2 regions of the Kocuria sp. GQ42 genome follow, and region 1 is predicted to be linked to the other one. Evidence: predicted binding sites of a transcription regulator. Region 1 holds the regulator's gene; the other holds the start of a gene.
The links. Region 1 encodes LexA, which represses DNA repair genes until DNA is damaged. Its sites were predicted from a motif close to TCGAACANNTGTTCGA; they were not measured.
Positions count from the first base shown of each region.

Region 2: the regulator LexA is predicted to act here: its motif matches at 2,708-2,723, upstream of AC6CH6_RS03580 (DUF6504 family protein).

Region 1 is NZ_JCAXEN010000002.1:499,111-512,985, forward strand. Features, by position in the region: gene hflX (GTPase HflX) at 1-1,262, shown strand, start outside; gene AC6CH6_RS07745 (ATP-dependent DNA helicase) at 1,267-3,345, shown strand; gene lexA (transcriptional repressor LexA) at 3,495-4,274, opposite strand; gene AC6CH6_RS07755 (LysM peptidoglycan-binding domain-containing protein) at 4,619-5,047, shown strand; gene AC6CH6_RS07760 (histidinol-phosphate transaminase) at 5,124-6,227, shown strand; gene hisB (imidazoleglycerol-phosphate dehydratase HisB) at 6,370-6,999, shown strand; gene hisH (imidazole glycerol phosphate synthase subunit HisH) at 6,996-7,763, shown strand; gene AC6CH6_RS07775 (CG2302 family histidine operon protein) at 7,760-7,921, shown strand; gene priA (bifunctional 1-(5-phosphoribosyl)-5-((5-phosphoribosylamino)methylideneamino)imidazole-4-carboxamide isomerase/phosphoribosylanthranilate isomerase PriA) at 7,989-8,741, shown strand; gene AC6CH6_RS07785 (SseB family protein) at 8,738-9,592, shown strand; gene AC6CH6_RS07790 (DUF1844 domain-containing protein) at 9,636-10,046, opposite strand; gene AC6CH6_RS07795 (DUF503 domain-containing protein) at 10,151-10,447, shown strand; gene infC (translation initiation factor IF-3) at 10,811-11,830, shown strand; gene rpmI (50S ribosomal protein L35) at 11,987-12,181, shown strand; gene rplT (50S ribosomal protein L20) at 12,276-12,665, shown strand; gene AC6CH6_RS07815 (TrmH family RNA methyltransferase) at 12,680-13,594, shown strand; gene AC6CH6_RS07820 ((deoxy)nucleoside triphosphate pyrophosphohydrolase) at 13,599-13,875, shown strand, end outside.
Region 2 is NZ_JCAXEN010000001.1:750,006-763,880, reverse strand. Features, by position in the region: gene AC6CH6_RS03595 (MOSC domain-containing protein) at 1-280, shown strand, start outside; gene AC6CH6_RS03590 (TIGR03885 family FMN-dependent LLM class oxidoreductase) at 319-1,287, opposite strand; gene AC6CH6_RS03585 (fumarylacetoacetate hydrolase family protein) at 1,404-2,243, opposite strand; gene AC6CH6_RS03580 (DUF6504 family protein) at 2,324-2,647, opposite strand; gene AC6CH6_RS03575 (GNAT family N-acetyltransferase) at 2,949-3,452, shown strand; gene AC6CH6_RS03570 (pyridoxamine 5'-phosphate oxidase family protein) at 3,577-3,996, opposite strand; gene AC6CH6_RS03565 (SOS response-associated peptidase) at 3,993-4,829, opposite strand; gene AC6CH6_RS03560 (lipoyl protein ligase domain-containing protein) at 4,868-5,584, opposite strand; gene AC6CH6_RS03555 (nucleosidase) at 5,629-6,198, opposite strand; gene AC6CH6_RS03550 (MsnO8 family LLM class oxidoreductase) at 6,331-7,338, opposite strand; gene AC6CH6_RS03545 (Rieske (2Fe-2S) protein) at 7,399-8,250, opposite strand; gene sufU (Fe-S cluster assembly sulfur transfer protein SufU) at 8,348-8,812, opposite strand; gene AC6CH6_RS03535 (aminotransferase class V-fold PLP-dependent enzyme) at 8,880-10,163, opposite strand; gene AC6CH6_RS03530 (hypothetical protein) at 10,231-10,461, opposite strand; gene AC6CH6_RS03525 (ArsI/CadI family heavy metal resistance metalloenzyme) at 10,719-11,186, shown strand; gene AC6CH6_RS03520 (FG-GAP repeat domain-containing protein) at 11,559-12,797, shown strand; gene AC6CH6_RS03515 (hypothetical protein) at 12,871-13,326, opposite strand; gene AC6CH6_RS03510 (excalibur calcium-binding domain-containing protein) at 13,573-13,875, shown strand, end outside.

The DNA of each region.
Region 1 (13,875 bases):
CGGAGGGCACGCTCGCGGAGGCCGAGAACTCCCTGCGCGAACTGGCCGCGCTCGCCGAGACCGCAGGCTCCGAGGTGCTGGACGGCATCGTCCAGCGCCGGCTCAAGCCGGACCCGGCCACGTACCTGGGCTCGGGCAAGGCCAAGGAGCTGCGGGACATCGTCGCCGCGACCGGCGCGGACACCGTCGTCGTCGACTCCGAGCTCGCCCCCTCCCAGCGGCGCGGGCTGGAGGACGTCGTGAAGGTCAAGGTCATCGACCGCACGGGTCTGATCCTCGACATCTTCGCCCAGCACGCCAAGTCCAAGGAGGGCAAGGCCCAGGTCGAGCTCGCCCAGCTCGAGTACCTGCTCCCGCGCCTGCGCGGCTGGGGCGAGTCCCTGTCCCGCCAGGCCGGCGGTCGCGCCGCCGCCGGTGAGGGCATCGGCTCCCGCGGCCCCGGTGAGACCAAGATCGAGCTGGACCGCCGGCGCATCCGCACCCGCATGGCCAAGCTGCGGCGCGAGATCGCCGCGATGAAGCCGGCGCGCGAGACCAAGCGGCTCAACCGCCGCCGCCACTCCGTGCCCTCGGTGGCGATCGCCGGCTACACCAACGCGGGCAAGTCCTCGCTGCTGAACCGGCTCACGGACGCGGGCGTGCTCGTGGAGAACGCCCTGTTCGCCACCCTGGACCCCACGGTCCGCCGCGCGCAGACACCGGACGGCATCGGCTACACGCTCTCGGACACGGTCGGCTTCGTCCGCTCGCTGCCCACGCAGCTCGTCGAGGCGTTCCGCTCCACCCTGGAGGAGGTCGCCGACTCCGACCTCATCCTGCACGTGGTGGACGCCTCCCACCCGGACCCGGAGGGCCAGATCCGCGCGGTGCGCCAGGTCTTCACGGACATCGACGCGCAGAACATCCCCGAGATCATCGCCCTGAACAAGGTGGACGCCGCCGACCCGTTCGTGGTCGAGCGGATCAAGCAGCGCGAGCGCAACGTGGTGGTGGTCTCGGCCCGCACCGGGGAGGGCATCGAGGAGCTCCGGCAGCGGATCAGCGAGTCCATCCCGCGGCCCGAGACGGTGCTGGACCTGCTCGTCCCCTACCAGCGCGGCGACGTGGTCAGCCGGCTGCACGACTGGGACGCGGAGATCCTGCGCACCGAGCACCTGCCCGAGGGCACCCACCTGCTCGTGAAGGTCCGCGAGGACCTCGCGGCCGAGCTCGCGGAGTTCGCCCCCGAGCGCGCTCCCGGCTTCGGCGCCGAGAGCGCCTGAGCGCGTGGCCGCCGCATTCGTGGACGAATCCGGGCACGACGTCACGGGCGTGCGCCCGGAGACCCTGCCCGGGGCCAAGGACTCCCTGGCCCTGCTGGACACCGCCGTGACCGCGATGGGCGGGCAGGTCCGGGACGGGCAGCGGCTGATGACCGCCAAGGTGGCCGAGGCCCTCGACCGGGGCCGGCACCTGCTGGTCCAGGCGGGGACCGGCACCGGCAAGTCCCTCGCGTACCTGGCCCCGCTCGTGGAGCACGCCCAGCGCGCGGACAAGCCGGTGGTCGTGGCCACCGCGACGCTCGCGCTGCAGTCGCAGATCGTCGGCCGGGACGTGCCGCGCCTGCTGGCCGCCCTCGAGGGAGAGCTCGAGCGGGACGTGGACGTGGCCCTGCTCAAGGGCCGCAGCAACTATGCGTGCCTGCACAAGATCGAGGGCGGCTACCCGTCCGACGACGAGCCCGGCGCGCTCTTCGCGCTGCCCGACGCCGCCCCGCACCCCGGCCCGCCGCAGCCCGAGGCCGCCGAGAACCCCGGGCGGCTGGGCCAGGAGGTCCAGCGCCTGCGCGAGTGGGCCCGCGAGACCGGGACCGGTGACCGGGACGAGGTGCTCCCCGGGGTCAGCGACCGCGCCTGGCGCCAGGTGTCGGTCACGGCGAAGGAGTGCCTGGGCCGCAGCTGTCCCCTGGTCGAGGACTGCTTCGCGGAGCTCGCCAAGCAGCGGGCCGGTGAGGCCGACATCGTCATCACCAACCACGCCCTGCTCGCGATCAACGCGTTCGAGGGCATCACGGTGCTGCCCGAGCACGACGTCGTGGTCATCGACGAGGCCCACGAGCTCCAGGACCGGGTGACGGGCGCCGTCACCGGACAGCTCTCCGCGGCGATGGTCCGCTCGGCCGCCGCGTCCGCGCGCAAGCACACCTCCGCGAGCCCCGACTCGCTCACCGCCGGGGCCGCCAACCTCGAGGCCGCCCTGATGGGTGCCCCCGCCGAGCTGCTGCACCGAGGCCTCGGGGACGCCCAGGCGGCGGCCGTGGCCCAGATCCGGGACGCCGCCCGCACCGTGATGACCGAGTCCAAGGCCGGTCCCGGGGAGAAGGACGGGGACGCCGGCCGGCAGATGGCCCGCTCCCGGGTGAGCGACGTCCTCGACCTGGCCGAGCGGATCCTCGCCGCCGAGGAGCACCGCGAGGTGCTGTGGATCTCGCGGCAGGGCGGCTGGGAGCCGGGCCGCGGCTACGTGCCCGCGGAGGACACCGACCCGGCGACCCTGCACGTGGCCCCGCTCAGCGTGGCCGGCACCCTGCGGGAGGGGCTCTTCGACGGGCGCACCGTGGTCCTCACCTCCGCCACCCTGTCCGTCGGCTCGTCCTTCGACTCCGCCGCCGGCGCCCTCGGCCTGCGGGGCGAGGGCGCCCCGCGCTGGGAGGGCGTGGACGTCGGCAGCCCGTTCGACTACCCGAAGCAGGGCATCCTCTACCTCGCCAAGCACCTGGAGAAGCCCGGCCGCCGGCTCACGGAGGCCCAGCTGGACGAGATGCTGGCCCTGCTGGAGGCCTCCAGGGGTGGGGCCCTCGGGCTCTTCTCCTCCCGCCGGGCGGCGGAGGAGGCGGCCGAGGCGCTGCGCGGGCGCACGGAGCTGCCGATCCTGTGCCAGGGGGAGTCCTCGCTCGCGGGGCTCGTCCAGGAGTTCACCGACGACCCGTCCACGAGCCTGTTCGGCACGATGAGCCTGTGGCAGGGCGTCGACGTCCCGGGGGCCTCGTGCCGGCTCGTGATGATCGACCGGATTCCCTTCCCGCGCCCGGACGACCCGCTGGCGAGCGCCCGCAGCCGCGCCGCGGAACGGGCCGGCGGCAACGGGTTCATGTCCGTGTCCGCGACGCACGCGGCCGTGCGGCTCGCCCAGGGGGCCGGGCGGCTCATCCGCGCGGGCGGGGACCGGGGCGTCGTGGCGATCCTGGACTCCCGGATCGCGACCGCCCGCTACGGCGGCTTCCTCCGCGGGTCCCTGCCGCCGCTGTGGACCACCACGGACCGCCAGGTGGTGCTCGGCGCCCTGCAGCGGCTCTCCGTGGGCTGAGCACGTCCGGCGGACGCCCGGGGTCTGCCCGGACCGCGCCGGCCCCGCACGGGGTCCGGACAGCAGGGTGTGCGGACGGCGGCCGGCCCGGACGGCAACGGGCCCCCCGCCGGCGGCGGAGGGCCCGGGTGCCGGGGGCGTGCGGCGGCTCAGAGGCTGCGCAGCACCGAGACGACCTTGCCCATCACGGTGGCGTGGTCGCCGAGGATCGGCTCGTAGCGCGTGTTCTGCGGCAGCAGCCATGTGTGGCCGTCCCGCTGGCGGAAGGTCTTGACCGTGGCCTCGTCGTCGAGCAGGGCGGCCACGATGTCCCCGTTGTCGGCGGCGCTCTGCCGGCGCACCACCACCCAGTCGCCGTCGCAGATCGCGGCGTCGATCATCGAGTCGCCCTTGACGCGCAGCATGAACAGCTCGCCGTGCCCGACCAGCTGGCGGGGCAGAGCGAGGACGTCCTCCACGGACTGCTCGGCCGTGATCGGCCCGCCGGCGGCGATGTGGCCCACCAGGGGGACCATCGTCACGTCCGCCGAGGTGGACAGCTCGGCCACGGCGTTCTGGGCGGCCGGACGAGCGGTCCGGCCCGCCGGTGCCGCCGGGGCCTCCTGCGACGGCTCGGCGGACTCCGCCCCGGCGGTCCCGCGCAGCTGCAGGGGAGTGAGCACCTCCATGGCCCGCGGGCGCTTGGGGTCCCGGCGCAGATAGCCCAGCTTCTCGAGCTGGGCGAGCTGGTGGGTGACGCTGGAGAGCGAGGCCAGGCCCACGAGGTCCCCGATCTCCCGCATGGACGGCGGATAGCCGTGCTCGGCGATGGAGCGCTGGATGGCCTCGAGGATGGTGCGCTGGCGCACGGTGAGCCCGCGGCTGCGCGAGCGCGCCCCGGGGCGGGCGCCCCGGGCGCGGGGCTCCTCGGGGGTGGGGGGCTGGGCCATGGGAGCGTCGTCCTTTCCCGTCCGGCTGCAGGTGCCGCAGCCGGTCTGCGCGGTCCCGGTTCCGATGTCGGACCCGGGTGGTTCGATAGGTCCCGGTCGGCAGGCGCAGGGGGTCCGCAGCGCGCGCCGGCCGGGGGCCCGAACCTGTCCTCAGCCTAGGCGACACGCCGTGTGTGTTCAAACATATGTACGACCCGCTGTCGACAGCATTCGCAGACACGTGCTAGACATGGGTCATCGGTATTCGAAAGTATGTTCGATCGAATGGAGGCCCGCGAGGGTCGTCGACCGGACCGGTGTTCGAGATCGCCCGCTCCGTGCGGGAACGTCAAGGAGTTCATGTCATGAGTGCCAGTGCCACCCTCACCGCCGTCGTCACCCGCCGCCGCGAGTCCGCAGGATCCGCCCGGGGGCTCGGCCGTGCGCTCCGGCGGGCCCGTCCCGCCCGCTCCGCGTCCCGCACCCCGCTGACCCTGACCCGCCGCGGCCGCCTGGTGTTCCTGGGGCTGCCCGTCCTGGCCGGCTCCGCCGCCCTGGTGGTGCTCGCCGTGATCTTCCTCGTCCCCTCGACGGCCACGGCCACGAGCGCACCCGTCCCGGGCTCCGGGACCGAGCAGACCACCGTGTTCCCCGGGCAGAGCCTGTGGGAGCTCGCCGTGGCGGCCGACCCGGACCGGGACCCGCGGGAGGTCATGGACGAGATCGTGGAGCTCAACGACCTGGACAGCTCCGTGCTCGTGGCCGGCCAGCTCCTCGAGGTCCCGGCCGCCTGAGCCGCCCGCCCTATCAGCACGCCCCGCTCTGCACGCCCCGATCTGCACGCGCCGGGCGGAGCACTAAACTGTCCGGGTGACGCAGAACCTGGACCGACTCAACGCCCTCCCGCTCCGCGACGACCTGCGCGGCAAGACGCCGTACGGCGCCCCGCAGCTCGACGTCGCCGTGGCGCTCAACACCAACGAGAACACCCATCCGGTGCCGGCGGACGTGCACGCGGCGATCGTCCGGGAGGTCACCGAGGCGGCCTGGACCCTCAACCGGTACCCGGACCGCGAGTTCACCGCCCTGCGCGAGGAGCTCGCCGCGTACCTCGGCCACGGGCTCGGGCCCGGGAACCTGTGGGCGGCCAACGGGTCCAACGAGATCCTGCAGCAGATCCTGCAGGCCTTCGGCGGCCCCGGCCGCACTCTGCTCAGCTTCGTCCCCACCTACTCGATGTACCCGCTGCTGGCCTCCGGCACGCACACCGGCTTCGTCGCCGGGCAGCGGGCGGCGGACTTCGGCCTGTCCGCGGAGTCCGCGGCCGAGCAGGTGCGCCGGCACCGCCCCGACGTGGTCTTCCTCTGCTCGCCCAACAACCCGACCGGCACCGCGCTGGGCTCGGACGTGGTCACCGCCGTGTACGAGGCGGGGGAGGAGTTCCGCACGGTCGTGGTGGTCGACGAGGCGTACGCGGAGTTCTCCCACGGCGGCACCCCCACCGCGCTCACGCTGCTCGAGGGCCGGCCCCGGCTGATCGTCTCCCGCACCATGAGCAAGGCGTTCGCGCTCGCCGGAGCCCGCCTCGGCTACTTCGCGGCGGCGCCGGAGGTCGCCGACGCCGTGCGCCTGGTCCGGCTGCCGTACCACCTCTCCGCCGTCACTCAGGCCACGGCCCTGGCGGCCCTGCGCCACTCGGAGTCGCTGCTGGCCAACGTGGAGGACATCAAGGTCCAGCGCGACCGGATCGTCGACGAGCTCAAGCGGATCGGGCTGGAGCCGGCCGAGTCGGACTCGAACTTCGTGTTCTTCGGCGGCATGGAGGACTCCCGGGCCGTGTGGGGGGAGCTGCTCGAGGAAGGGGTGCTCGTGCGGGACGTCGGGATCCCCGGCCACCTGCGCGTCACCGCCGGCACCGAGGAGGAGACCACCGCGTTCCTGACCAGCATGGCGCGGATCGTCTCCGGCGGCTGAGAGCCCCGGGGCCGGGTCCTGCCGACCCGGATAGCATGGAGGCAGACCACCACCACCGGGCCCGGGCGCCGCCGCGCGTCCCGGCCCGGACCACCCGCGGCCCACCGACGGCCGTGCCGCGCCCGCGAGGAGTTCCCACCGAATGAGCGACCAGACCACCACCGGCACCCGTGCGCCCCGCCGCGCCGCCCTGGAGCGGCGCACGAGCGAGTCCACGGTGTCCGTCGAGATCGACCTCGACGGCACCGGCGAGAACGACATCGACACCTCGGTGCCCTTCTACGACCACATGCTCACCGCGCTGTCGAAGCACTCCCTGATCGACATGCGGATCCGGGCGACCGGGGACACCCACATCGACGTCCACCACACGGTCGAGGACACCGCGATCGTCCTCGGGGACGCCCTGCGTCAGGCGCTGGGCGAGAAGGCCGGGATCCGCCGCTTCGGCGAGGCCACCGTCCCGCTGGACGAGGCCCTGGCCAACGCCGTGGTCGACATCTCCGGCCGGCCCTACGTGGTGCACACCGGCGAGCCGGAGGGCCAGCAGTACCACCTCATCGGCGGGCACTTCACCGGCTCCATGGTCCAGCACGTCTTCGAGTCCCTGGCCTACCACGCCGGGATCTGCCTGCACGTCACCCTGCTGGCCGGCCGGGACCCGCACCACATCGCCGAGGCCCAGTTCAAGGCCCTGGCCCGCGCGCTGCGCCAGGCCGTGGAGCACGATCCCCGGGTCCGCGGCATCCCGTCCACGAAGGGGGCCCTGTGAGCACCGACGGCACCACCGCGACCGACGGCGCCGCCCGGCCCACCGTCACGGTCCTCGACTACGGCGCCGGCAACGTGCGCTCGGCCGTGCGCGCCCTCGAGGCCGCCGGCGCGGACGTGGTGCTCAGCGCCGACCCCGAGGCGGTGCTCGACGCCGACGGCCTCGTGGTCCCCGGCGTGGGCGCGTTCGCCGCCGTCATGGACGGTCTGCGCTCCGTGGACGGGCTGCGCCTGATCGGCCGCCGCCTCGCCGGAGGACGGCCCGTGCTGGGCATCTGCGTGGGCCTGCAGGTCCTCTTCGACTCCGGGGTGGAGCACGGCCGGCAGACCGAGGGCATGGGCGAGTGGCCCGGCGTCGTCGAACGGCTGAAGGCCGACGTCGTCCCGCACATGGGCTGGAACACGGTCCAGCCGCCCGAGGGCAGCGTCCTGTTCCGGGGCATCGAGGACCAGCGCTTCTACTTCGTGCACTCCTACGGGGTGCAGGAGTGGGACTTCCCGCAGAGCATCCAGAAAATGCGGCCGCCGCAGGTCACCTGGTCCGACCACGGCGGGCGCTTCATCGCCGCCGTGGAGAACGGGGCCCTGTGCGCCACGCAGTTCCACCCCGAGAAGTCCTCCGAGGCCGGCATCCAGCTGCTGCGCAACTGGCTCGGCACCCTGCCGCGCACGGGACGCCTCGACCACCTCAAGGCCGGCGACCCCCTCGGCGGGGACACCCTGGCCGGCCGGCCGACCCTGGAGAGCCAGGACGGCGCCGCGTGAGCGCGGCCGTCGTCGTCATGGTGCTCGGGGCGTTCGTCGCCGGCGGCGCCATCTCGTTCCACCAGCAGCGCAAGCCGCTGTGGACAGTCGTCCTCCTGGCCGCCGTCGCGGCGGCCCTGGTCGGCTACGGCTGGTACGCCTGGTTCCAGGGCCGCTGAGCCCGGGCCCACCCCGAACGCCCGCACACCCGCACCCGAGCACCCGAGCACCGAGAGAAGAGAACCCATGTCCCTGAGCGAGACCCCCCGCCTCCAGCTGCTGCCCGCCGTCGACGTCGCGGACGGCCAGGCCGTGCGCCTGGTCCAGGGCGAGGCCGGCTCCGAGACCGGCTACGGCGACCCGCTCGAGGCCGCCCTCGCGTGGCAGGAGGCCGGCGCCGAGTGGATCCACCTCGTGGACCTCGACGCCGCCTTCGGCCGCGGCGACAACATCGACGTCCTCCGCCGCGTGGCCGCCGAGCTGGAGCTGAAGGTCGAGATGTCCGGCGGCATCCGCGACGACGCCTCGCTGGAGCGGGCGCTGTCCCTGGACCCCGCGCGGATCAACCTGGGCACGGCGGCCCTGGAGAACCCCGAGTGGACGCAGAAGGTCATCGCCGAGCACGGCGACGTCATCGCGGTGGGCCTCGACGTGCGGGGCACCGTCCTCGCCGCCCGCGGCTGGACCGAGGAGGGCGGGGACCTCTGGGAGGTCCTGGACCGCCTCGAGGAGCACGGGTGCGCCCGCTACGTGGTCACCGACGTCACCAAGGACGGCACCCTCAAGGGCCCCAACCTGGAGCTGCTGCAGGAGGTCGCGACCCGCACCGACAAGCCCGTGGTCGCCTCCGGGGGGATCTCCTCGCTCGAGGACCTCGCCGCCCTGCGCACCCTGGTGCCCTCCGGCGTCGAGGGCGCGATCGTGGGCAAGGCCCTCTACGCTGGCCGCTTCACCCTCGAGGAGGCCCTCGACGTGGCGGGCCGGCCGGGAGCGCGGTGACGGAGCGGCCCCTCCCGGGGCACATCGCCGCCCAGCTCGCGGGCGCGGGCGGCACGGCGGACACCGGCGGCCAGGCCTGGGCCGGGCGCGACCTGGGGGAGGGCACCAGCCACACCCACCGCTTCCCCGACGACGACGGCGCCGCCGCCCCGGCCGTGCTGCAGGCCCTCGAGGACCTGCGCGCGGGGAGGGGGGACGAGGCCGCGGTGGTCGCCGCGCTGGCCGGGACCCGGGTGTTCGTGCCCGTCGTGGCCGAGGTCTCGGCCTCGACCGTGACCGAGGCCGGTCTGGTGGCCGACAAGGAGGCCGACATGGCGCTCGTGTCCCTGCGGGCGGCGGACGGCCGGCAGGTGCTGCCGGTCTTCACGTCCACCGCGGCGCTCGCGGGCTGGCACGCCCAAGCGCGGCCGGTGGCCACGGACGTCCGCCGGGCGGCCGTGGCCGCGGTCAAGGACGGCACCCAGCTGCTGGTGCTCGACCCGGGCGCGGCGCTCCCGTTCGTCGTGCGCCGCCCGGCCCTCTGGGCGCTGGCCCAGGGCAGGACCTGGACGCCCTCCTACCGCAGCGCGGCGGTCGAGGCGGCCGTGCGGCGCTGCGCCGAGGACCTGCCCGGGGTGCTCGGCGTGGGGACGGCCCCCGGCGACGGGGTGGCCGTTCGCGCCGCGGACGAGGCGGTCGTCCGGGGCGGCGGGGCGGGCCCCGAGCTGGCCGTGGTGCTGTCCCTGCGCGCCGGGCTCGACCGGGCGCAGCTGGACGACGTCGTCGCCCGCTTCCAGGCCCGGCTGAGCGTCGAGCCGGCCCTCGCGGAGGACGTGGACTCGATGCAGCTGCGTCTCACGACGGCGGGCTGACCCGGGGAACCCGGATCAGCCCGCGCACTCGTGGTGACGGTCCTCAGGTGACGGGACCCGTGAACCGCTCGCCGGGTCCCTGGCCGGGGGCGTCCGGGTAGCGCGAGGCCTCCCGGAACGCGAGCTGCAGGGTGCGCAGACCGTCGCGCAGCGGAGCGGCGTGCTGCGAGCCGATCTCCGGGGCCGCGGCGGTGACGAAGCCGGCCAGCGCGGTGATGAGCTTGCGCGCCTCGTCGAGGTCCTTGAGCTCCTCCGCGTCCTCGCCGGCGGCGAGACCGCACTTCACGGCGGCGGCGCTCATGAGGTGCACGGCCGCGGTCGTGATGACCTCGATGGCGGGGACCTCCGCGATGTCGCGCATCTGCTCGTCGACGGCGCTGACCGTCTCCTGCGGGATCTCCTGGCCGGACCGTGCGGCGTCGTCGTCGAAGCGGAAGGTGTTCTCGGAAGTCATGGCCCAACTCTGCCACACCGCTGTCCGCCGCCCGGACCGTCCCGGCCCCGCCGGCACTATCCTGCTGGGGAGGCCGGGGACGGCCGGGAGGAGGCGGGGACGCCGTGTGGATCGGGTGGATCGAGTTCGACGTGCTCCTGGGGGACGTGCACTCCCTGAAGGGCAAGCGCTCCGTGGTGCGGCCCCTCGTCGCGGAGCTGCGCCGCCGGTTCCCCGTGACCGCGGCCGAGGTCGGCCACCTGGAGCTCCACCGCCGGGCCCTGGTGGGCACCGCCGTGGTCGCGGCCGACGCCGCCCGCCTCGTCGAGGTCCTCGACGACGTCGAGCGCTTCGTCGCCGCCCGCCCGGAGACGGAGCTGCTCTCGGCCCGCCGGGCCCTGTACAGCACCGAGGACGAGTGACAGCGCGCACGCCCGCCGTTTCCCGAACCGGCGGCCCATGGGCTAGACTGGTCGGCAGTGTGCAAGTGGAGGAGACTCCCACCCGCGCCGGCCACGGTCCCCGATCCGCTCGGACGACCTGCCCACGGCCGCCGGGTCCGCGACGACATCGTCCGCACGACGGCACGGCCGGGAGTTCCCGCGTCCGCTCCGTCACGCAGCGCGCCACCCCCGGGTGGTGCACCGATGAGCCTCCGCTTGCCGACCGCAGCGGGGGCTTTTGTCGTTGCGGACCGGACCGAACCATGAGGTCCCCGGAAACCTCCGGGCGACCACGCAGAACATCAGGAGCACGGCATTAGCGATCCACGTATCAATGACAGAATCCGAGTCCCCGAAGTCCGTCTCGTCGGACCCGCAGGCGAGCAGGTCGGCATCGTCCGCGTCGAGGACGCACTGAGGCTGGCCCGCGAATCGGATCTCGATCTGGTCGAGGTGGCGCCCAACGCCAAGCCGCCGGTGGCCAAGCTCATGGACTTCGGCAAGTACAAGTACGAGGCCGCGGTCAAGGCCCGGGAGTCGCGCAAGAACCAGACGAACACGGTCCTCAAGGAGGTCCGGTTCCGGCTCAAGATCGACACCCACGACTACGAGACCAAGGTCGGCCACGCCAAGCGGTTCCTCGGGGCCGGCGACAAGGTCAAGGCCATGATCCAGTTCCGCGGCCGCGAGCAGCAGCGCCCCGAGATGGGCGTCCGCCTGCTCGAGCGCTTCGCGAACGACGTCGCGGAGGTCGGTGCGGTCGAGTCGAGCCCCCGGGTCGACGGCCGCAACATGGTGATGGTCGTGGGCCCGCTGAAGAACAAGGCCGAGGCCAAGGCCGAGGCGCGCCGCCAGAAGCAGCGCGACGAGGCGAAGGCCGAGAACGAGCGCAAGGCGAAGGACAAGATCGACACGTCCTCCGCGGCGCCCGTGACCCAGTCGATCGGGGACGCGTTCCCGGCCGAGCTGCGCGAACGGGCCGGGCAGGCCGAGGAGCCGGTGCAGCAGCCGGCCCCGGAGCCCGAGGTCCAGGAGCCGGCACCGGCCCCAGAGGTCCCGGAGACGGTGCAGGCCGCCGCCCCCGAGCCCGAGGTCGTCGAGCCCGCGGTCACCGAGCCCGAGGTCGCCGAGCCGGAGGCGCCCGAGGTCGTCGAGACCCCGGCGCCCGAGGTCGCGGAGGCACCGGAGCCCGAGGTCGTCGAGGCCCCGGCGCCGAAGGCCGCCCCGAAGCCGCCGGCCCCGAAGGCCCCGGCGCCCAAGGCCCCGGCGTCCAAGGCCCCGGCGTCCAAGGCCCCGGCCGCGGCGCCGAAGGCCCCCTGGCCCGGTCCCAAGCCGGGAGCCAAGCCCGGGCCCCAGGCCTGAGCGGCGCACGACCTTCCGCGCGAGCGGAGCAGAACTGACAGCGCCCCGCGGCGCGCAGCCGGTCCCGGCTGCGCCCAGGGGCACCGTGGAGGTGCGGCGGACGTCGCCGTGCCCTCCGGTGGCCACCACCGGAAGAAACGCAAGGAGAGCGGCCACATGCCGAAGATGAAGACCCACAGCGGGGCGAAGAAGCGCTTCAAGCTCACCGGTACCGGCAAGGTGAAGCGCCAGCAGGCCAACCGCCGCCACTACCTGGAGCACAAGTCCTCGCGGCTGACCCGCCGCCTGGCCTCCGACCAGATCGTGGCCCCCGGCGACGCCAAGGTCATCAAGAAGATGCTGGGCAAGTAGTCCCCACCGCATCCCCCGGGGAGTCCGACTCCCCGCCCCGCACAGATTTGACCTCCCGGCCGCGCGGCCGGGACCGAAGTGAAGGAGTACACACGTGGCACGTGTGAAGCGGGCGGTCAACGCCCACAAGAAGCGCCGAGAAATCCTCGAGCAGGCCTCCGGCTACCGCGGCCAGCGCTCGCGCCTGTACCGCAAGGCGAAGGAGCAGGTCACCCACTCGTTCGTCTACAGCTACAACGACCGCCGGAAGCGCAAGGGCGACTTCCGCCGGCTGTGGATCCAGCGCATCAACGCCGCGGCCCGCGCCAACGGCCTGACCTACAACCGCTTCATCCAGGGCCTCAAGGCTGCCGAGGTGGAGGTCGACCGCCGGATGCTCGCCGAGCTGGCCGTGAACGACCAGCAGGCGTTCGCCGGTCTGGTCGAGATCGCGAAGAACGCCCTGCCGGAGGACACCTCCGCGCCGCGCGAAGCCGCCGCCTGAGCACAGTCGGAGCAGTGAACCTCACGGAGCGCCTGGCCGCCCAGCCGATGTCCAACCCCCGAGCCGATCGGGTCAGGGACGTCGCGGGACTGGCCGGGCGCTCCGCGCGTTCCAAGCGCGGGCTGTTCCTCGCCGAGGGCCCGCAGAACGCCCGCGAGGCCCTCGCCCGGCACCCGGAGTCCCCGTGCGTGGACGCCGTCTACGTCACCGAGGACGCCCTGGGCCGCCACCCGGACATCGCCGCCCTCCTCGAGCGCGTGGCCGAGGACCGCTCCGTGTTCGTGCGCCTCGTGACGCGGGAGGTCCTCGCCGCGATGAGCGACGCGGTGACCCCGCAGGGCGTCGTCGTCGTGTGCCGCCCCCTCGACGCGGACCTCGGGGCCGTGCTCGCCGCCCGGCCGCGGCTCGTGGCCGTGCTCGCCCGGGTCCAGGACCCCGGCAACGCCGGCACCGTGCTGCGCGCGGCGGACGCCGCCGGCGCGGACGCGGTGGTGCTCACCGCCGGCAGCGTGGACGTCTACAACCCCAAGACCGTGCGCTCGACCGCCGGCTCCCTCTTCCACCTGCCCGTCGTCGTGGGCGCCGACCTGCCCGCGCTGCTCGAGGCCGCCCGCGCCGCCGGATGCGGCGTGCTGGCCGCCGACGGCCACGGGGACGTCGACCTCGACCGCCTCCAGGACGCCTCCGCCGCCCGGGCCGCCGGCGCGGACGGGGTCGACACCGCCTACGACCTGGCGCGCCCCACCGTGTGGCTCTTCGGCAACGAGGCCCGGGGACTGTCCGAGGAGGAGAAGGCGCTGGCCGACCACCGCGTCGCCGTGCCGGTGCACGGCCGGGCGGAGTCCCTCAACGTGGGCACCGCCGCCACCGTGTGCCTCTACGCCTCGGCCCGGGCCCAGCGGCGCCCCGGCGCCGGGGACGGGCACTGAGCCCGTGACCGCACCGCTGCCCGCCGCCTACCGCACCCAGGTGGTCGGCGCCGCCCTCCTCGACGACGCCCGCCGCCCCACGGCCTTCCTCGCCGCCCAGCGGGCCTACCCCGAGGCCCTGCGGGGCCTGTGGGAGTTCCCCGGCGGCAAGCAGGAGCCGGACGAGAGCTGCGAGCAGGCCCTGGTGCGGGAGTGCGCCGAGGAGCTCGGCGTGGACGTCCGGCTGCTCGCGGAGGTGCGCGGACCGCACGCCCAGGGCTGGCCGCTCAAGGACACCGCGG
Region 2 (13,875 bases), on a different contig from region 1:
CGCCCACCTGGCCCCGCTGCTGGGCGAGGAGTTCGCGCTGGAGTCCCGGGGCGCCCTCGTGCGGCTGCGGGGCGGGCGCCCGGCCCATCCCTGCGCCTGGATGGACCGGGTCCTGGCTCCGGGCGCGCACGCCGCCATGCGGGGGCGAGGGGGCCTGCGCTGCCGGCCGCTGTCCAGCGGCGACCTGCACCGCGGACCGGCCGTGCTGCACAGTCCGGTCCCGCTCGAGCCGGAGCTGGCCGGCGCGGCCGTGCTGCGGCGCCCGTCCCGGCTGCCGTAGCCCGCGCTCCCGGGACCGGCGCCCGGGGCCGCCCCGGATCAGGCCTGCGCCAGCTGGGGCAGCACCGTCCCCCCGAAGGCGTCGAGGAAGCGGCCCTGCTCCTGCCCCACGTGGTGGAGGTAGATCTCGTCGAAGCCGAGGTCGGCGTACTCGTGCAGCCACTGGGCGTGCCGGCCGAGGTCGGCGGAGACGTTGACCGCCCCGGCGATCTGCTCGTCCCCCACGTCCTCCTGGACCGCCTTGCGCAGGTAGTCCTGGGGTGAGGCGAGCTCGGCCATGGTCACGGGGTCGAAGACGTTGGTGCGCCACTGGTCGAGGGCGATCGCGCGGGCCTGCTCCGGGGAGGGCGCCCAGCTCAGGTGCACCTGCAGCGCGGTCCGCCCGGTGCCGCCGGCCTCGCGCCAGGTCTCGAGCATCCGGCGCAGGTCCTCGAGGGGCTGCTGGACGGTGATGAACCCGTCGGCCAGGGGGGCGAAGCGGCGGACCGTCGCCGGGGTGAGCGCGGCCACGCGCAGGGCGGGCAGGACCTCCGGCGGGTCCCAGACCCGGGCGCGGTCGGCGTGGAACGGCTCGCGGCAGGACACCTCCTCGCCCGCGTGCAGCCGGCGGACGGCGTCGAAGCTGCCCTCGAGGAACCGCTGCCGGTGCTCCTTGGCCGGCCAGTCCGGGGTGACGGCCCGCTCGTTGAGCTTCTGCCCGCTGCCCAGGGCGGTCCAGATCCGGCCGGGGAACATGCGGGCGAGGGTGGCCGTGGCCTGGGCGGTGACCACGGGGTGGTAGCGCCGGCCCGGGGCGTGCACGAACCCGAAGGGCAGGTCCGTGGTGGCCAGGGCGGCGCCCAGCCAGGACAGGGCGAACCCGGAGTGGCCCTGGTGCGGCGACCACGGCTCGAGGTGGTCCGAGCACATGGCGGCGCCGAAGCCGGCCTGCTGGGCGTGCCCGACGTCGCGCAGCAGCTGCTCGGGAGGGATCTGCTCGTGGGAGGCGTGGAAGCCGATCGTCGCCATGGGGTCCTCCGGTCGAAGGCGGGAACAGGACAGTGGGATCAGGACAGCGGGATCAGGACAGCGGGATCAGGTCAGCGGGAGAAGGGCGACGGGACCGGGTGGGGACGGGTGCCGGGTCAGCCGGCCGCCGCCCGGAGGTCCTCGGCGGGGGTGCAGACGTTGCGCAGCTCGCCGATGCCCTCGATCTCGGTGACGACCTCCTGGCCGTCCCGCAACCAGATCCGGCGGGGCTTCTGGGCCAGGCCCACGCCGGCGGGAGTGCCGCAGGCCACGAGGTCCCCGGGCTCGAGGGTCAGGAACCGGCTGAGGTACTCGACCAGCTCCACGGCGGAGAAGATCATCCGGTCGGTGCCGGAGTCCTGGTGCCGCACGCCGTCCACGGTGCAGCGGATCGCCAGTCCCGCCTCGGGGTCGATCTCGTCGGGGGTGACCACCACGGGGCCCACCGGGGTGGTGCGGTCGAAGTTCTTGCCCTGGAACCACTCGGAGGTCCGGCCCTGCCAGTCCCGCACCGAGATGTCGTTCATGATGGTGTACCCGGCGATCGCGGCCCGTGCCTGGTCCGGCGTGGCGTGGCGCAGGGGCGAGCCGATCACCACGGTGAGCTCGGCCTCCCAGTCGATCTTCTCGGACTCCTCCGGCATGGCGATGGGGTCGGTGGGGCCGATGAGCGCGGTGGGGTACTTCGCGAAGATCGTGGGGTGCTGCGGGATCTCCTGGCCGACCTCCTCCGCGTGGTCGTAGAAGTTCAGCCCGGCGCACAGGATCTTGCCCGGGCGCAGGACGGGCGTCGCCAGGTCCTCCGGGGCCGGCGCGGGGCCCGGCTCCCCCGGCAGCCGCAGGTCGCCCCCGGCGAGGAGGGCCCCGACGTCGGGGACGGGGAGGTAGACGGTCCGCCCGTCCTCCTGCCGGAAGGCCTGGGTGGTGCCGTCGCGTCGCACGGTGCCGAGTCTCACGGGTGCTCCCTCACGTTCTGCGGTGCGGTCTCCACCGACGATCCTATGCACCTCCGGCGGGACGGTGCACCGCGGCGGCCCTACGCGCAGCGCACCACGCGGATCCCCGAGGCGCTCGTGGCGGCGAGCAGCCGCCAGCGCCCGGTGTCGAGGGTGTGGACGAGCTCGAGGGTCAGCAGCTCGGAGCGGGTGTTCAGCTGCACCTGGACCCGCCACATCTGCTGGTCCACCGCACCGATCCCCCGGTCCTTGGGCAGCCGCGCGTCCTCGGACCACCAGGCGCGGCGCTCGTACCAGCGCACGGGGCCCTGGGCCACCAGGTAGTCCCGCCCACGCCAGTGCACACCCACCGGCACCCCGTCCGTGTCGCAGTCCACGTCGACGCTCTCCGTCAGGAAACCCACGACGGCTCCTCTCTCCCTCGGCCCGGCGCCCGTCCCTGGTGCGCCCTGTTCCCTGGAAGCTAGAACACCTGTACGACACGCTAACCCGGAGGAGCGTGGAAAAGGAACAAGTGTTCCCTTGAAGTTCCCGCTCCGACCTGGCCGTTCACTTTTGCGATCGAGAACGGCGAAGCATGGACAAGCCCAGCGAAATGGATACGCTGAATGCACGGAGGGCCTGCCCTGCGCGGCCCTCCCGGACGTCCCCTGTCCCTCGTCCGCCCCGCCGGAGCAGCCGGCGTCGACCTCACGGAGGCCTTCCATGACCGGAACCATCACGCTGATCGCCCACACCGCGGCGAACGCCAAGAAGCCCGCGGTGAATCTGCGTCCGTCCGGCCCGGAGGACGCCGAGAGCCTCGCCCAGCTCTACTACTCCTCCTACGAGCAGGGCGGGGTCTCCAGCCTGGAGGAGGCCCGCCAGGTGATCCGGGGAGTCTTCGACGGGGAGTACGGGCCCTTCCTGCCCGAGGCCTCGCCGGTGGTGGTCGACGACGACGGGACCGTGGTGGCCGCCGCGCTCGTGCTGTCCCGGCGGGTCGGCGACGACCTCCCCGACGTCCCCTACATCTTCGAGCTGTTCACGGCGGCCTCCCGCCGCCGCCAGGGCCTGGCCGAGCAGCTGGTGCGGTGCGCCATGGGCACCCTCTACGACAACGGCTACGACCAGGTCAGCCTGCGGATCGCCGAGGACAACGCGGCGGCGCTCGCGCTCTACCTGACGCTCGACTTCAACCGCTGGGTCCCCGAGACGGACTACGTCTGAGCCCGGCGGGCGCTCCGGACCGGGGGACGCCGGAGGGGACGCCGGCACGAACAGGGCCCGGCACCAGGCCGTGGAAGAGGCCCGGGACCCGCGATGCGGGTCCCGGGCCTCTTCTGTGACCGGCTCAGAGCGAGAACTCCTCCCGGACGGGGGGATCGGCGGCGATGTCGACGAACCGCGCCCAGCGGGGGCGCACCGCCACGAGCCGGGTGCTGTCCTTGCCCGTGGCCCCCGGGTGCCGGGACTCCAGCACCTCGCCGGCGTCCCGCGCGGCGGAGCCCTCCAGCACGCCGGCCTCGCCCTCGAGCTGGAACTCCTGGCCCGTCCCGGAGACCACCACGAGGGAGACCCGCGGGTCGGCGAGGAGGTTGGCGTACTTGCGGCTGCGCTCGTTCGTGCCGAAGACCAGCCGCCCGTCCCCGAGGGCCGCGAGGTTGATCCACGCGGACTCGGGGCAGCCGGCGCCGCTGTTGGTCGCCACGACCCCGCCGCCGTGGGCGCGGACGAAGTCGGCGACCCGGTCCGCGGGCTCCCGGGGGCTCAGAACAGGCTCCGCTGCGGCTCGACGAGCTCCGGGGAGTTGTTGCGCACGTTGCCGACCGCCGGGCCCACCGGGTCGAGCACCCAGCGGGCGGCCGTGCGGTGCGCCTCGGCCCGGACCAGGTCCACGAGCTGCGGGGCGTCGTCCTCCCCGGGGCGCAGCCAGTCCCCCACGTGCTCGGGCGCCAGCGGGATCGGCATCCGGTCGTGCAGACCGTGCAGCTCCGTGAGCACGGGGTGCTCGTCGGAGGGCTCCGGGGAGTCGGTGGTGAGGATGGAGCAGGACAGCAGCCACGTGCTCCCGCCGCCGTCCCTGCCGGGCTGCAGGGCCGCGGAGTGCAGCTCCGTGCCCTCGGGCACCCGCCACCACTCGTAGATCCCGGCGAACCAGATGGTCTCCTCCGGGTCGGCCGGGTGGACGTAGTAGGGCTGCTTGCGCCCGCCCTTCCCGGCGCCGGGCTCCTTCTTCCACTCGTAGTAGCCGTTGGCCGGGACCGCGCACCGGCGGGCCCGGACCGCCTTGCGGAAGGACGGCTTCTCGAGGACGGTCTCCGAGCGGGCGTTGAACATCTTCGACCCGACCGCCGGGTCCTTGGCCCAGCCCGGGACCAGTCCCCAGCGGGCCACGTGCAGCTCGCGCACCAGCTCCCCGTCGTCGTCCCGGCCGTCCCCGCCGGTGAGGCGTTCCAGGACGATCGGCACGTCGGTGGTGGGCGCGGTGTTCCAGTTGGCCCGCAGCCGCTCGGAGTCGGCCTCGCCCAGGCTCTCGTCCGGGACCGCCCCGGTCGCGGCGACGAGGTCGCCCACGGCCCGGGCGATGACGTAGCGTCCGCACATCTGCTGCCTCCTCGGTCTGCCCGGCCCGCGGCCGGGGCTCAGTCGGTGAGCGGCCCGTACCCCAGGTACCGGGAGTACATGCCGTACACCTTGCGGATCCCGCGCTCGACGTCGGCCACGGTGGTGCCCGGGCGCAGGTCGTCCACGGCCCCGGCGGTGGCCGGGTCCCAGTCCAGGTCGAGGGCCGAGTAGACGTCGGTGAGCACCGAGCGGATGGGCTCGGACTGCTCGACCACCAACACGGTGCTGAAGTACCAGGCGCCCGCGACCACCCGCTGGGCCGTCCCGGCCAGCTTCACCTTCCGGCCCGGGGTCGACGACGACGCCGGGTGCGTCCCGTGCACGCTGTGCTCGCCGGCACAGTACTCGCCCGGGATCTCGCCGACGTCGGCCTCGACCTCGAGCTCCTCCAGGGCGGCCACGATCATGTCGCCGAAGAGCCGGTAGCGGTCCTGGATGCCCGAGGTGGGGTCCTCGGCGGTCTCGAGGTGGTCGATGATCAGGCACCCGCCGTGGTAGGCCGCGGCGCGGCCCCCCACCTTGCGGACCAGGGGCTCGAACCCGCTCTCGCGGGCGGCCCGGGCGGCGTCGGGGAACCCCGGGCGCAGCTCGTCCCGGCGGCCGAAGGCGACCGTGGGGGCCGGTTCGTACAGGCGCAGGACGGGCCCGCTGCGGCGCACGTCGGCGAGGAGGGTCATGGCGCTCTCGTAGTCCTGCTGGGCGCCCAGGGACTCGCGCTGGCGGAGAAGTTTCATGCTGGCCCCAGTCTAGTGGCGGATCCGGACGGTCCTGCGGCAGGTCACGCCCCGGTGATCCCGCTGCCGCGGAACCAGCGCCCCAGGGCCAGGGCGCTGAGCTCGACCTTCTCGGCCCACGCGACCGCCTCCTCGTCGGCGGCGTCGGAGACGTGCTTGACCATCCGCAGCGGCACGCCCAGGTGCCGGCAGGCCACCGCGATCGCCCAGCCCTCCATGTCCACGAGGTCCGCCCGGGCGGCCAGGGCGTCCCGGGCGGGTCCGCCGGCCACGAAGGAGTCCCCGGTGGCGAGCACGGGGCCGTCGCCGCCGAGCTCGATGACGTTGTCCACGGGGATCCCGGCCGCGCGCAGCAGCTCCTCGTCCACGTCCCGGTTGATGATCCGGGAGGGCTCGAGCACCCCGGTCAGCCCGTGCTTCAGGGCGCCGGCGCTGCCGATGTTGAGCACCGTCAGCTCCGCCCGGCGCGCGGGGTCCGGGCAGCGGGTCAGCACCGCCTCGGTGGTGCGCACCGCCGCGGACGACATCCCGACACCGGTCAGGACCAGGTCGATGTCCTCCGGGAAGTACTTGGTCTCCAGGGGGTGGGCGGCGAGAACGAGCAGCTGTGGCACCCCGTCACTCTATCCGCACTCCCCTCCTGCCCCCGCTCCTGCCGCCGAGTCCCCCACCTGGTCGCAAATCCCCATGATCAGACGGGGGGAATTGCGATCAGATGGGGGACTCGGTGGGACGGCGGGGGGAGGTCAGGCCGGGCGGGTGGTGAACAGCGCGGCGAGCCGCCGGTCGGAGTCCGCCTGGGCGTCGAGATCGTGCGCGCCGCCCGTCACGAGCAGCTCGTCCGCCCCGGTGCGCGCGAGCAGCCGTTCCAGCTGGTCCCGGACCTCCGGGGCCGTGCCGTGGACGGAGGCCGTGAGGGTCTCCTGCACGAGGGCCCGCTCCCGGGCCGTGAGCCCGTCCGGCTCCGCGGGCCGCGCGGGCGCCAGGGGCGGGAACTCGCCCCGGGTGCGGGAGGCGGCCAGGGCGCGGGCCTCGGGCAGCAGCAGTTCGCGGGCGGCCGCGCGGGTCCGCGCCACCGCGACGTTCGCCGAGACCACCGCGTAGGGCTCCGGCCACCACGACGACGGGCGGAACTGCGCGCGGTACCGCTCGAGCACCGCGGCGCCGCCGCCGGGGCCCTCGCGGAAGAGCGCCGGGCCGCCGAGCACCACGGCCAGTCCCGCCCGGGCCGCGGTCTCCACCCCGGCGCCGGTCGCCAGGACGAAGACCGGTGTGGCGGCGTGGTTGCGGGGCCGGGCGGTCACCGGGGCCGCGCCGGAGAGGTGCGCGAGCAGCTCGGCCAGGTCGTCCCCGAAGCGGTCCGCGGCCTCCTTGCCGGTGCGCAGCGCGTCCCGGACCGCGGCGGTGAAGCCGAGGGAGCGGCCCACGCCGAGGTCGATCCGGCCGGGGTGCAGGGCCTCGAGGGTGGCGGCCTGTTCGGCGACCACGAGGGGCTGGTGGTTGGGGAGCATGATCCCGCCGGAGCCGATCCGGAGGCGGCGGGTCCGGGCGGCCAGGGCGGCCATCAGCACCGCCGGTGCGGACCCGGCGATCCCGGGCACCGCGTGGTGCTCGGCCACCCAGAACCGGTGGTAGCCCAGCTCCTCCGCACGCTCGGCCCGCTCCAGGACGCGGGCGAGGTCGTCGGCCTCCGTGGAGCCGTCCCGGGTGTTGGCGCGGTCGAGGAGGGAGAGCGGAACGTCGGAGAGGGCCATGGTGCGCACAACCCGGGCGGCGCCGGAAGCATTCCGGGCCGCTGCCGGGGTCCGGGGTGGTCAGGGCCGGCGCCGGACCTGGATCCGTCCCTCCTCGACGCGGGTCTCGTAGCTGGGCTGCGCGGCGGTCGCCGGTCCGCGGACCACGGCGCCGTCCGCGAGCCGGAAGGTGCTGCCGTGCCAGGGGCAGGTGACGCAGCCGCCGTCGACCGTCCCCTCCTCGAGCGGGCCGCCCAGGTGGCTGCAGACGCTGTCGAGGGCCTCGACCCGGTCCCCGTCGCGGACGAGCAGCACCGAGACGCTGCCGGCCGGCACCCGTCGGTGCTCGCCGGCGGCGAGGTCGGCGTCGGCGAGGACGTCAGTCCACCGCTGTGGGCCCCTCCGCCAGGCGGTGCGGTTGACGTTGACGCCCCGCGCGAAGACGAGGTGGCCGCCCAGGTAGCCCCCGCCCGTGACGCAGCCGTAGCCGACCAGGGCGAGGGCCCTGCCGGCGCCGCGCCGGCCCCGGAGCCGGGCGGCGAGCGAGGCCGCGTAGAACGTCAGGGCCACGCTGTTGGCGGTCGCGTGCACCAGGCCGATGCGCCGGTCGGCGCCCTGGGTGTCGGACCAGTCGTTGAGCCCGGTCGCCGCCGTGGGGACGGCGGCGGCCAGCCCCGCGGCCACGAGCACGTCGGCGGCGCGGGCCGTGCTGGGGCCGCCGGTCAGGTCCAGCACCGCGGCCATGGTCCACGCGCCGATCGGGACGTCGGTGAGGAGGGGGTGCAGCGGGTGCCCGATCACCGTGCCGCTCAGCACGTTGCGGACGGGCGCGGGCCGCACCGCCCGGCCCACGGCGCGGGCCAGGGGCTCGGCCACCCGGTCCAGCGCCTTCCACGTCTCCACGCGGGCCACCAGGTCCTCGAGCTGTGTCATGACCGCCTCCTCAGCGCCGGGGCGGTCAGTGTCCCATCCCGCGCCGGGCAGGACAAGGACGTCCTGGTGTGTGAAGACCGGTGGCGCCGGGTGCCGTTCAGCCGGCGCGTTCGAGGGCCTCCTCGGCGGCGACCCAGCCGAGCATGGCGCACTTGACGCGGGCCACGAACCGGGAGACCCCGGCGAAGGCGGCGGCGTCGCCGAGGACCTCCTCGTCGGGGACCACGGTGCCCCGCGAGCGCAGGAGGTCCCGGAACGCGCCGATCAGCTCCACCAGCTCCGTCCGCGTCATCCCGGGAGCGGTCTCGGCCAGCACAGAGGCCGCGGCCATGGAGATCGAGCAGCCCTCCCCTTCCCAGCTGAGCCGGGCCACCACCGGCTCCGCGTCCCCGGGGACGGCCGCGAGCTCGACCCGCACGGTGATCTCGTCGCCGCACGTGGGGTTGTACTGGTGGGACTCCCCGGCCCCGTGTCCGGGTGCCGGGGCCGCCAGGCCCTCGCCGGAGCGCCGCTTGGCGTGGTCGAGGATGACCTCCTGGTACATCCCGTCCAGCGCGCTCATGGGGTCCTCCTCGGTGGGTTCAGCGGGTCCTGCGGCCCCGGCAGCTGCGGTGCGGCGGTCACGGTGCTCAGCCGGCCACGCGGAAGTAGCTGCGGACCCCGGCGAGCTCGGCCAGGAACCGGTCGACGTCGGCGGTGGTGTTGTAGAGGTAGGCGCTCGCCCGCGTGCTGGCGGTCAGCCCCAGCGCCCGGTGCAGCGGCTGGGCGCAGTGGTGGCCCACCCGCACGGCCACCCCGGCGGAGTCCAGCACCTGCCCGACGTCGTGGGCGTGCACCCCCGCCACGTCCACGGCCGCCAGACCCACCCGTTCGGTGCCCGGGGGCGGGCCGATCAGCCGGATCCCCTCCAGCTGCCCGAGACCGGCCGCGAGCCGCTGCCCCAGCTCGTGCTCGTGGGCCGCGACCCGCTCCATCCCGATCGCCTGCAGATAGCGCACCGCCTCGGCCAGCGCCACGGCCTGGGCGACCCGCTGGGTGCCGGCCTCGAAGCGGGTCGGGGCCGGCAGGTACCGGGCGGACTCCATCGTGACCTTCGTGATCATGGACCCGCCGGTGAGGAACGGGGGCATCGCGTCCAGCAGCTCGGACCGCCCCCACAGCGCCCCGATCCCGGTGGGCCCGAGCATCTTGTGCCCGGAGAACACCGCGAAGTCCACTCCCAGGGCGGGGAGGTCCACGGGCAGGTGCGGCACCGACTGGCAGGCGTCCAGCACGGTCAGCGCCTCGGCCGCCCGGGCCAGCTCGACGAGACGGGCGACGTCGGTGATCGCGCCGGTGACGTTGGAGACGTGGCTGAAGGCCACCACCCGGGTGCGCTCGCCGATGACCTCGGCGGCGGCCCCGAGATCGAGGGCACCGGACTCGTCGACGGGGATCCAGCGCAGGACGGCCCCGGTGCGGGCGGCCAGCTCCTGCCACGGGATGAGGTTGGCGTGGTGCTCGGCCTCCGTGGTGACGATCTCGTCGCCGGGGCCCAGCCGGAAGCGGGCGGCCGTCCCTCCCCCGCGTCCGGCCGAGGCGTTGGAGAAGGAGTAGGTGATCAGGTTGATCGCCTCGGTGGCGTTGGAGGTCCACACCAGCTCCCGCTCGGTGCCGCCCACGAAGCCGGCCACCACCCGGCGGGCCTCCTCGTAGGCGTCGGTGGCCTCCACGGCCAGGGCGTGGGCGCCGCGGTGGACCGCGGCGTTGCGGTGCAGGTAGAAGTCCCGCTCGGCGTCCAGCACCGAAAGCGGCTTCTGCGAGGTCGCCCCGGAGTCCAGGTAGACCGACGGACTGTTCGCCAGCAGCGGGAAGTCCTCCCGCAGCGCACGCACCTCGGGATCGGTCAGGGGCAGCACGTGGTTTCCTTCCATGCTCCGACACTGTACGGCCCGGGCCCGGGGGTTCTCCGGCCGGGCGCCTCCCGGCGTCACGGGCGGGCTACCGGTGGCGGGGGCGCAGATAGGTGTTGCCGTTCGCGTCCTTCTCGACCACGAACTCGTCCTGCAGGTCCTGGTACCACTGCTGCGTCTGCTCGCTGGGCTGGTCCTGGCCCCGGAGGTCGCGGGGGCTGCGCACGGCGGGCCCGTAGAACCGCATGGCGAAGTCGTCGAAGCGCCGGAACAGGCTGCGCCGGGGCTCGTCGTCGTCGGCGTGCTGGTGCTTGCGCATGGTGTCCTTCCGGGTGGCGGGCCGGGCCGTCTCCCCCCATGATCTCCCGCCGGTCCGCGGAAGGCGAACCCGGAACGGTGCGGGAGGAGCCACAGCCGGCGGTACGGGGGGGCGACGGCGGCCCACGGGGCGACCGGGTGGACGGCCCGCCAGGAGAACGCCCGGACGTATTGACGACCATCGATGTTGGTGGCACTCTTCCACATAGACGGACGTCGATACCAAGGAGCGTTCGTCGCACCCGAAAGGAACCCGTCATGTCCAGAGTCCAGCTCGCCCTGCGTGTGGCCGACCTCGAGCGCTCCATCGAGTTCTACTCCACCCTGTTCCGCACGGCCCCGGCCAAACGGCGCCCGGGCTACGCCAACTTCGCCATCGCGGAGCCGCCGCTGAAGCTCGTGCTGCTGGAGGGCGAGCCCGGTGACGACACCCGCATGGACCACCTCGGCGTGGAGGTGGAGAGCACCGAGATCGTCGAGGCGGCCGCACAGCGCCTGGCCGACGCCGGCCTGGCCACCCGCCCCGAGGAGCAGACCACCTGCTGCTACGCCGTCCAGGACAAGGTCTGGGTGACCGGACCGGGCCGGGAGCCGTGGGAGGTCTACACCGTCACCGCCGACGCCCGGCCCGACCTCGAGGGCAGGACCGGCCGGGAGCTCTCCGAGGTGGGCGGCGACGGCTCGTGCTGCACCTCCGACCCCCGGCCGGAGCCCGTCAGCCCGTGACGGTCCCGCCGCGGTCGGCGACTCCGGCGGGTGCCGCCGACCGCGGCGGGCGCAGGACCACCCTCGCCGCACGGCCGGAGCGGTGACCGGGACGGTGGCCGAGGTGGTGGCCGGGACAGCCCCGTGACCCCGGCCGTCCGGCGACGTCACGAAAGGGAACGCTCCTGGTGACCACCTGGTTGCAGGAGTAAATTGAGCTCCCTCAGCTGTTGCGCCTCGGCACCGGGACGTCGTTCCCGGTGCCACCGGTTCCCCGGAGGCGCACCGCGTCCCGGGGGACGTCTCCCGGTCGGCCGGGGGCCGACCGAGGACTCCGGCACGCGCCACCGGCGCCCGTGCCGACGATCCGTCTCACGACCTCGGGGACCCGCCATGAAACACCCACTCCTCTCGCGCGTGCTCACCGGCGCGTCGGCCACCGTGCTGGCGACCGCCGGGCTCGCCGTGGGCGCACCCGCCCACGCCGCGACCGCGCAGCCCGTGTTCTCCTACGCCCAGGGCTGGCGCACCGACCAGCACGTGCGCGAGCTCGCGGACGTCAACGGCGACGGCCGCGCCGACGTGGTCGGCTTCGGCAGCGCCGGCGTCCAGGTCGCCTTCGGCCGGGCCGACGGCACCTTCGGCACGCCGCGCATGAGCGTGCGCGACTTCGGCACCGCGCAGGGCTGGTCCGGCGCGCGGCACGTGCGCACGCTCGCGGACGTCGACGGCGACCGCCGGGACGACATCGTGGGCTTCGGCGACGCCGGCGTCTACGTGGCCTACTCCCAGGGCGACGGCAGCTTCACCGCGCCGCAGCTCAAGGTCCGCGACTTCGGCTGGAACCAGGGCTGGCGCGTCGACCGGCACCCGCGCGAGCTCGCCGACCTCAACGGCAACCTGACCGCCGACATCGTGGGCTTCGGGCACTCGGGCGTCACCGTCTCCCACGGGCTGTCCAACCGGACGTTCACCGGGACCGGCAAGCGCATCGACAGCTACGGATGGGACCGCGGCTGGCGGGTCGACAAGAACCCGCGGATGCTCGCGGACGTCGACGGCAACAGCACCGCCGACATCGTGGGTTTCGGGGACGCCGGCACGTACGTCTCCTACTTCTCGGCGCTCGGGGACACGTTCACCCAGCCCGCCCTGGAGATCCGCAACTTCGGCTACGCCCAGGGCTGGCGCGTGGGACAGCACCCGCGGATGCTGGCCGACGTCAATGTCAACCCCGCCGGCAACGCCGCGGCGGACATCATCGGCTTCGGCTACTCCGGGGTCTCCGTCGCGCACTCGCTGAACGGAGGGAACTACACCGGCGTGGCACTGCGGGTGAACGACTTCGGCCAGGCCCAGGGGTGGCGGGGCGACCGGCACCTGCGGACCCACGCGGACATCAACGTCGACGGCATCCAGGACCTGGTGGGCTTCGGCAACGCCGGGGTCTACGTGGCCTACGGCCGGGCGGACGGCACCTTCGGCCCGGTGTACCTGAAGGTCGCCGCCTTCGGCTACGACCAGGGGTGGACGGAGGACCGGTATCCGCGCCTGCTCGGTGACGTCAACGGCGACGGCCGCGACGACGTCGTCGGCTTCGGGCACTCGGCCACGTACGTGCAGCTCTCGTGAGCCCGCCGGCCGCGATCCGTCGCGGCCGGGCCACGGCTCCGTCCCCGTCCGCACGGACGGGGACGGAGCCGTGCTAAGTCACGGGCTTCGGCTCCGCACCGCGCTCGTGCACGTAGGCGGCCATGGTGATCACGGTGACGAGCTGCACGGCGACCACCACGAAGGTCCAGCCGCCCTCCGCGACGACGTAGACGGCGGCGGAGACGGCGAGCACCAGCGGCAGGACGCGCGACGCGGCGAGCGCGCGGCCGGACTCCCCGGGGGCCCCCGGCGGGTCGGGGCCGTGTCCGGCGGCCGGCTCCGCGTGCCCAGGGGGCTCCGGGGCGGGCGCGGCGGCGGGTTCGGTCCGTCGGCGCCGCGCGGAGTGGACGGTGCTGACCAGCACCGCCAGGTAGAGGGCCGCGACGAGACCGGTGACGAACAGCATGACGGTGCCGTCGTCGTCTCCGACGCACAGCCCCACGACGAGACCGAGGGCCACCGGCAGGAGCCAGAGCCCCAGGAGCAGCCTGTCGCGCACGGTCAGCACGAGGCCCTCCCCCCGTTCGACGATCCCCGTGACCGCATCCTCGCACCCGGCGACCCCGCGTGTCTGACCCCTCATCCGGGGATGGCGCGGTCACCTCCGGCGTCACACACGCGGGGGTCGCCGCCCTCTGCGGCGCGCCGTGCGGTGCCGGACGGGCACCGGACGTAGAACAGGAGGGTGCCTCGCGCGATCCCCCGACGCGTGCCCTCCCCCAGGCGCACTTCCTCTCGTCCCCCCAGGAGCACCATGCGCAACACCCTCTTCCCCTCGCCCGCCCCGGGGGCGGACCCGGCGTCCCGCCGCGGTGTCGCCGGGGGCAGGTGGACCGTGGCGGGGCCGCTGCACCTCGTCCTGGCGATCGGGCTGATGGCGGGCTGCGCGTCCAGCACCGCTTCCACCGACCCGGCCGCCGGCCCCGTCCCGGGGACCGTGACGACGGTGCCCGCCGCCCCCTCCCCGAGCGCCGAGCCCGGCAGCACACCCTCGCCCACGGCCTCGAGGACCCCGGGGACGGTCACCACGGTCGCCCCGTCGCCGAGCTCCGCCCCG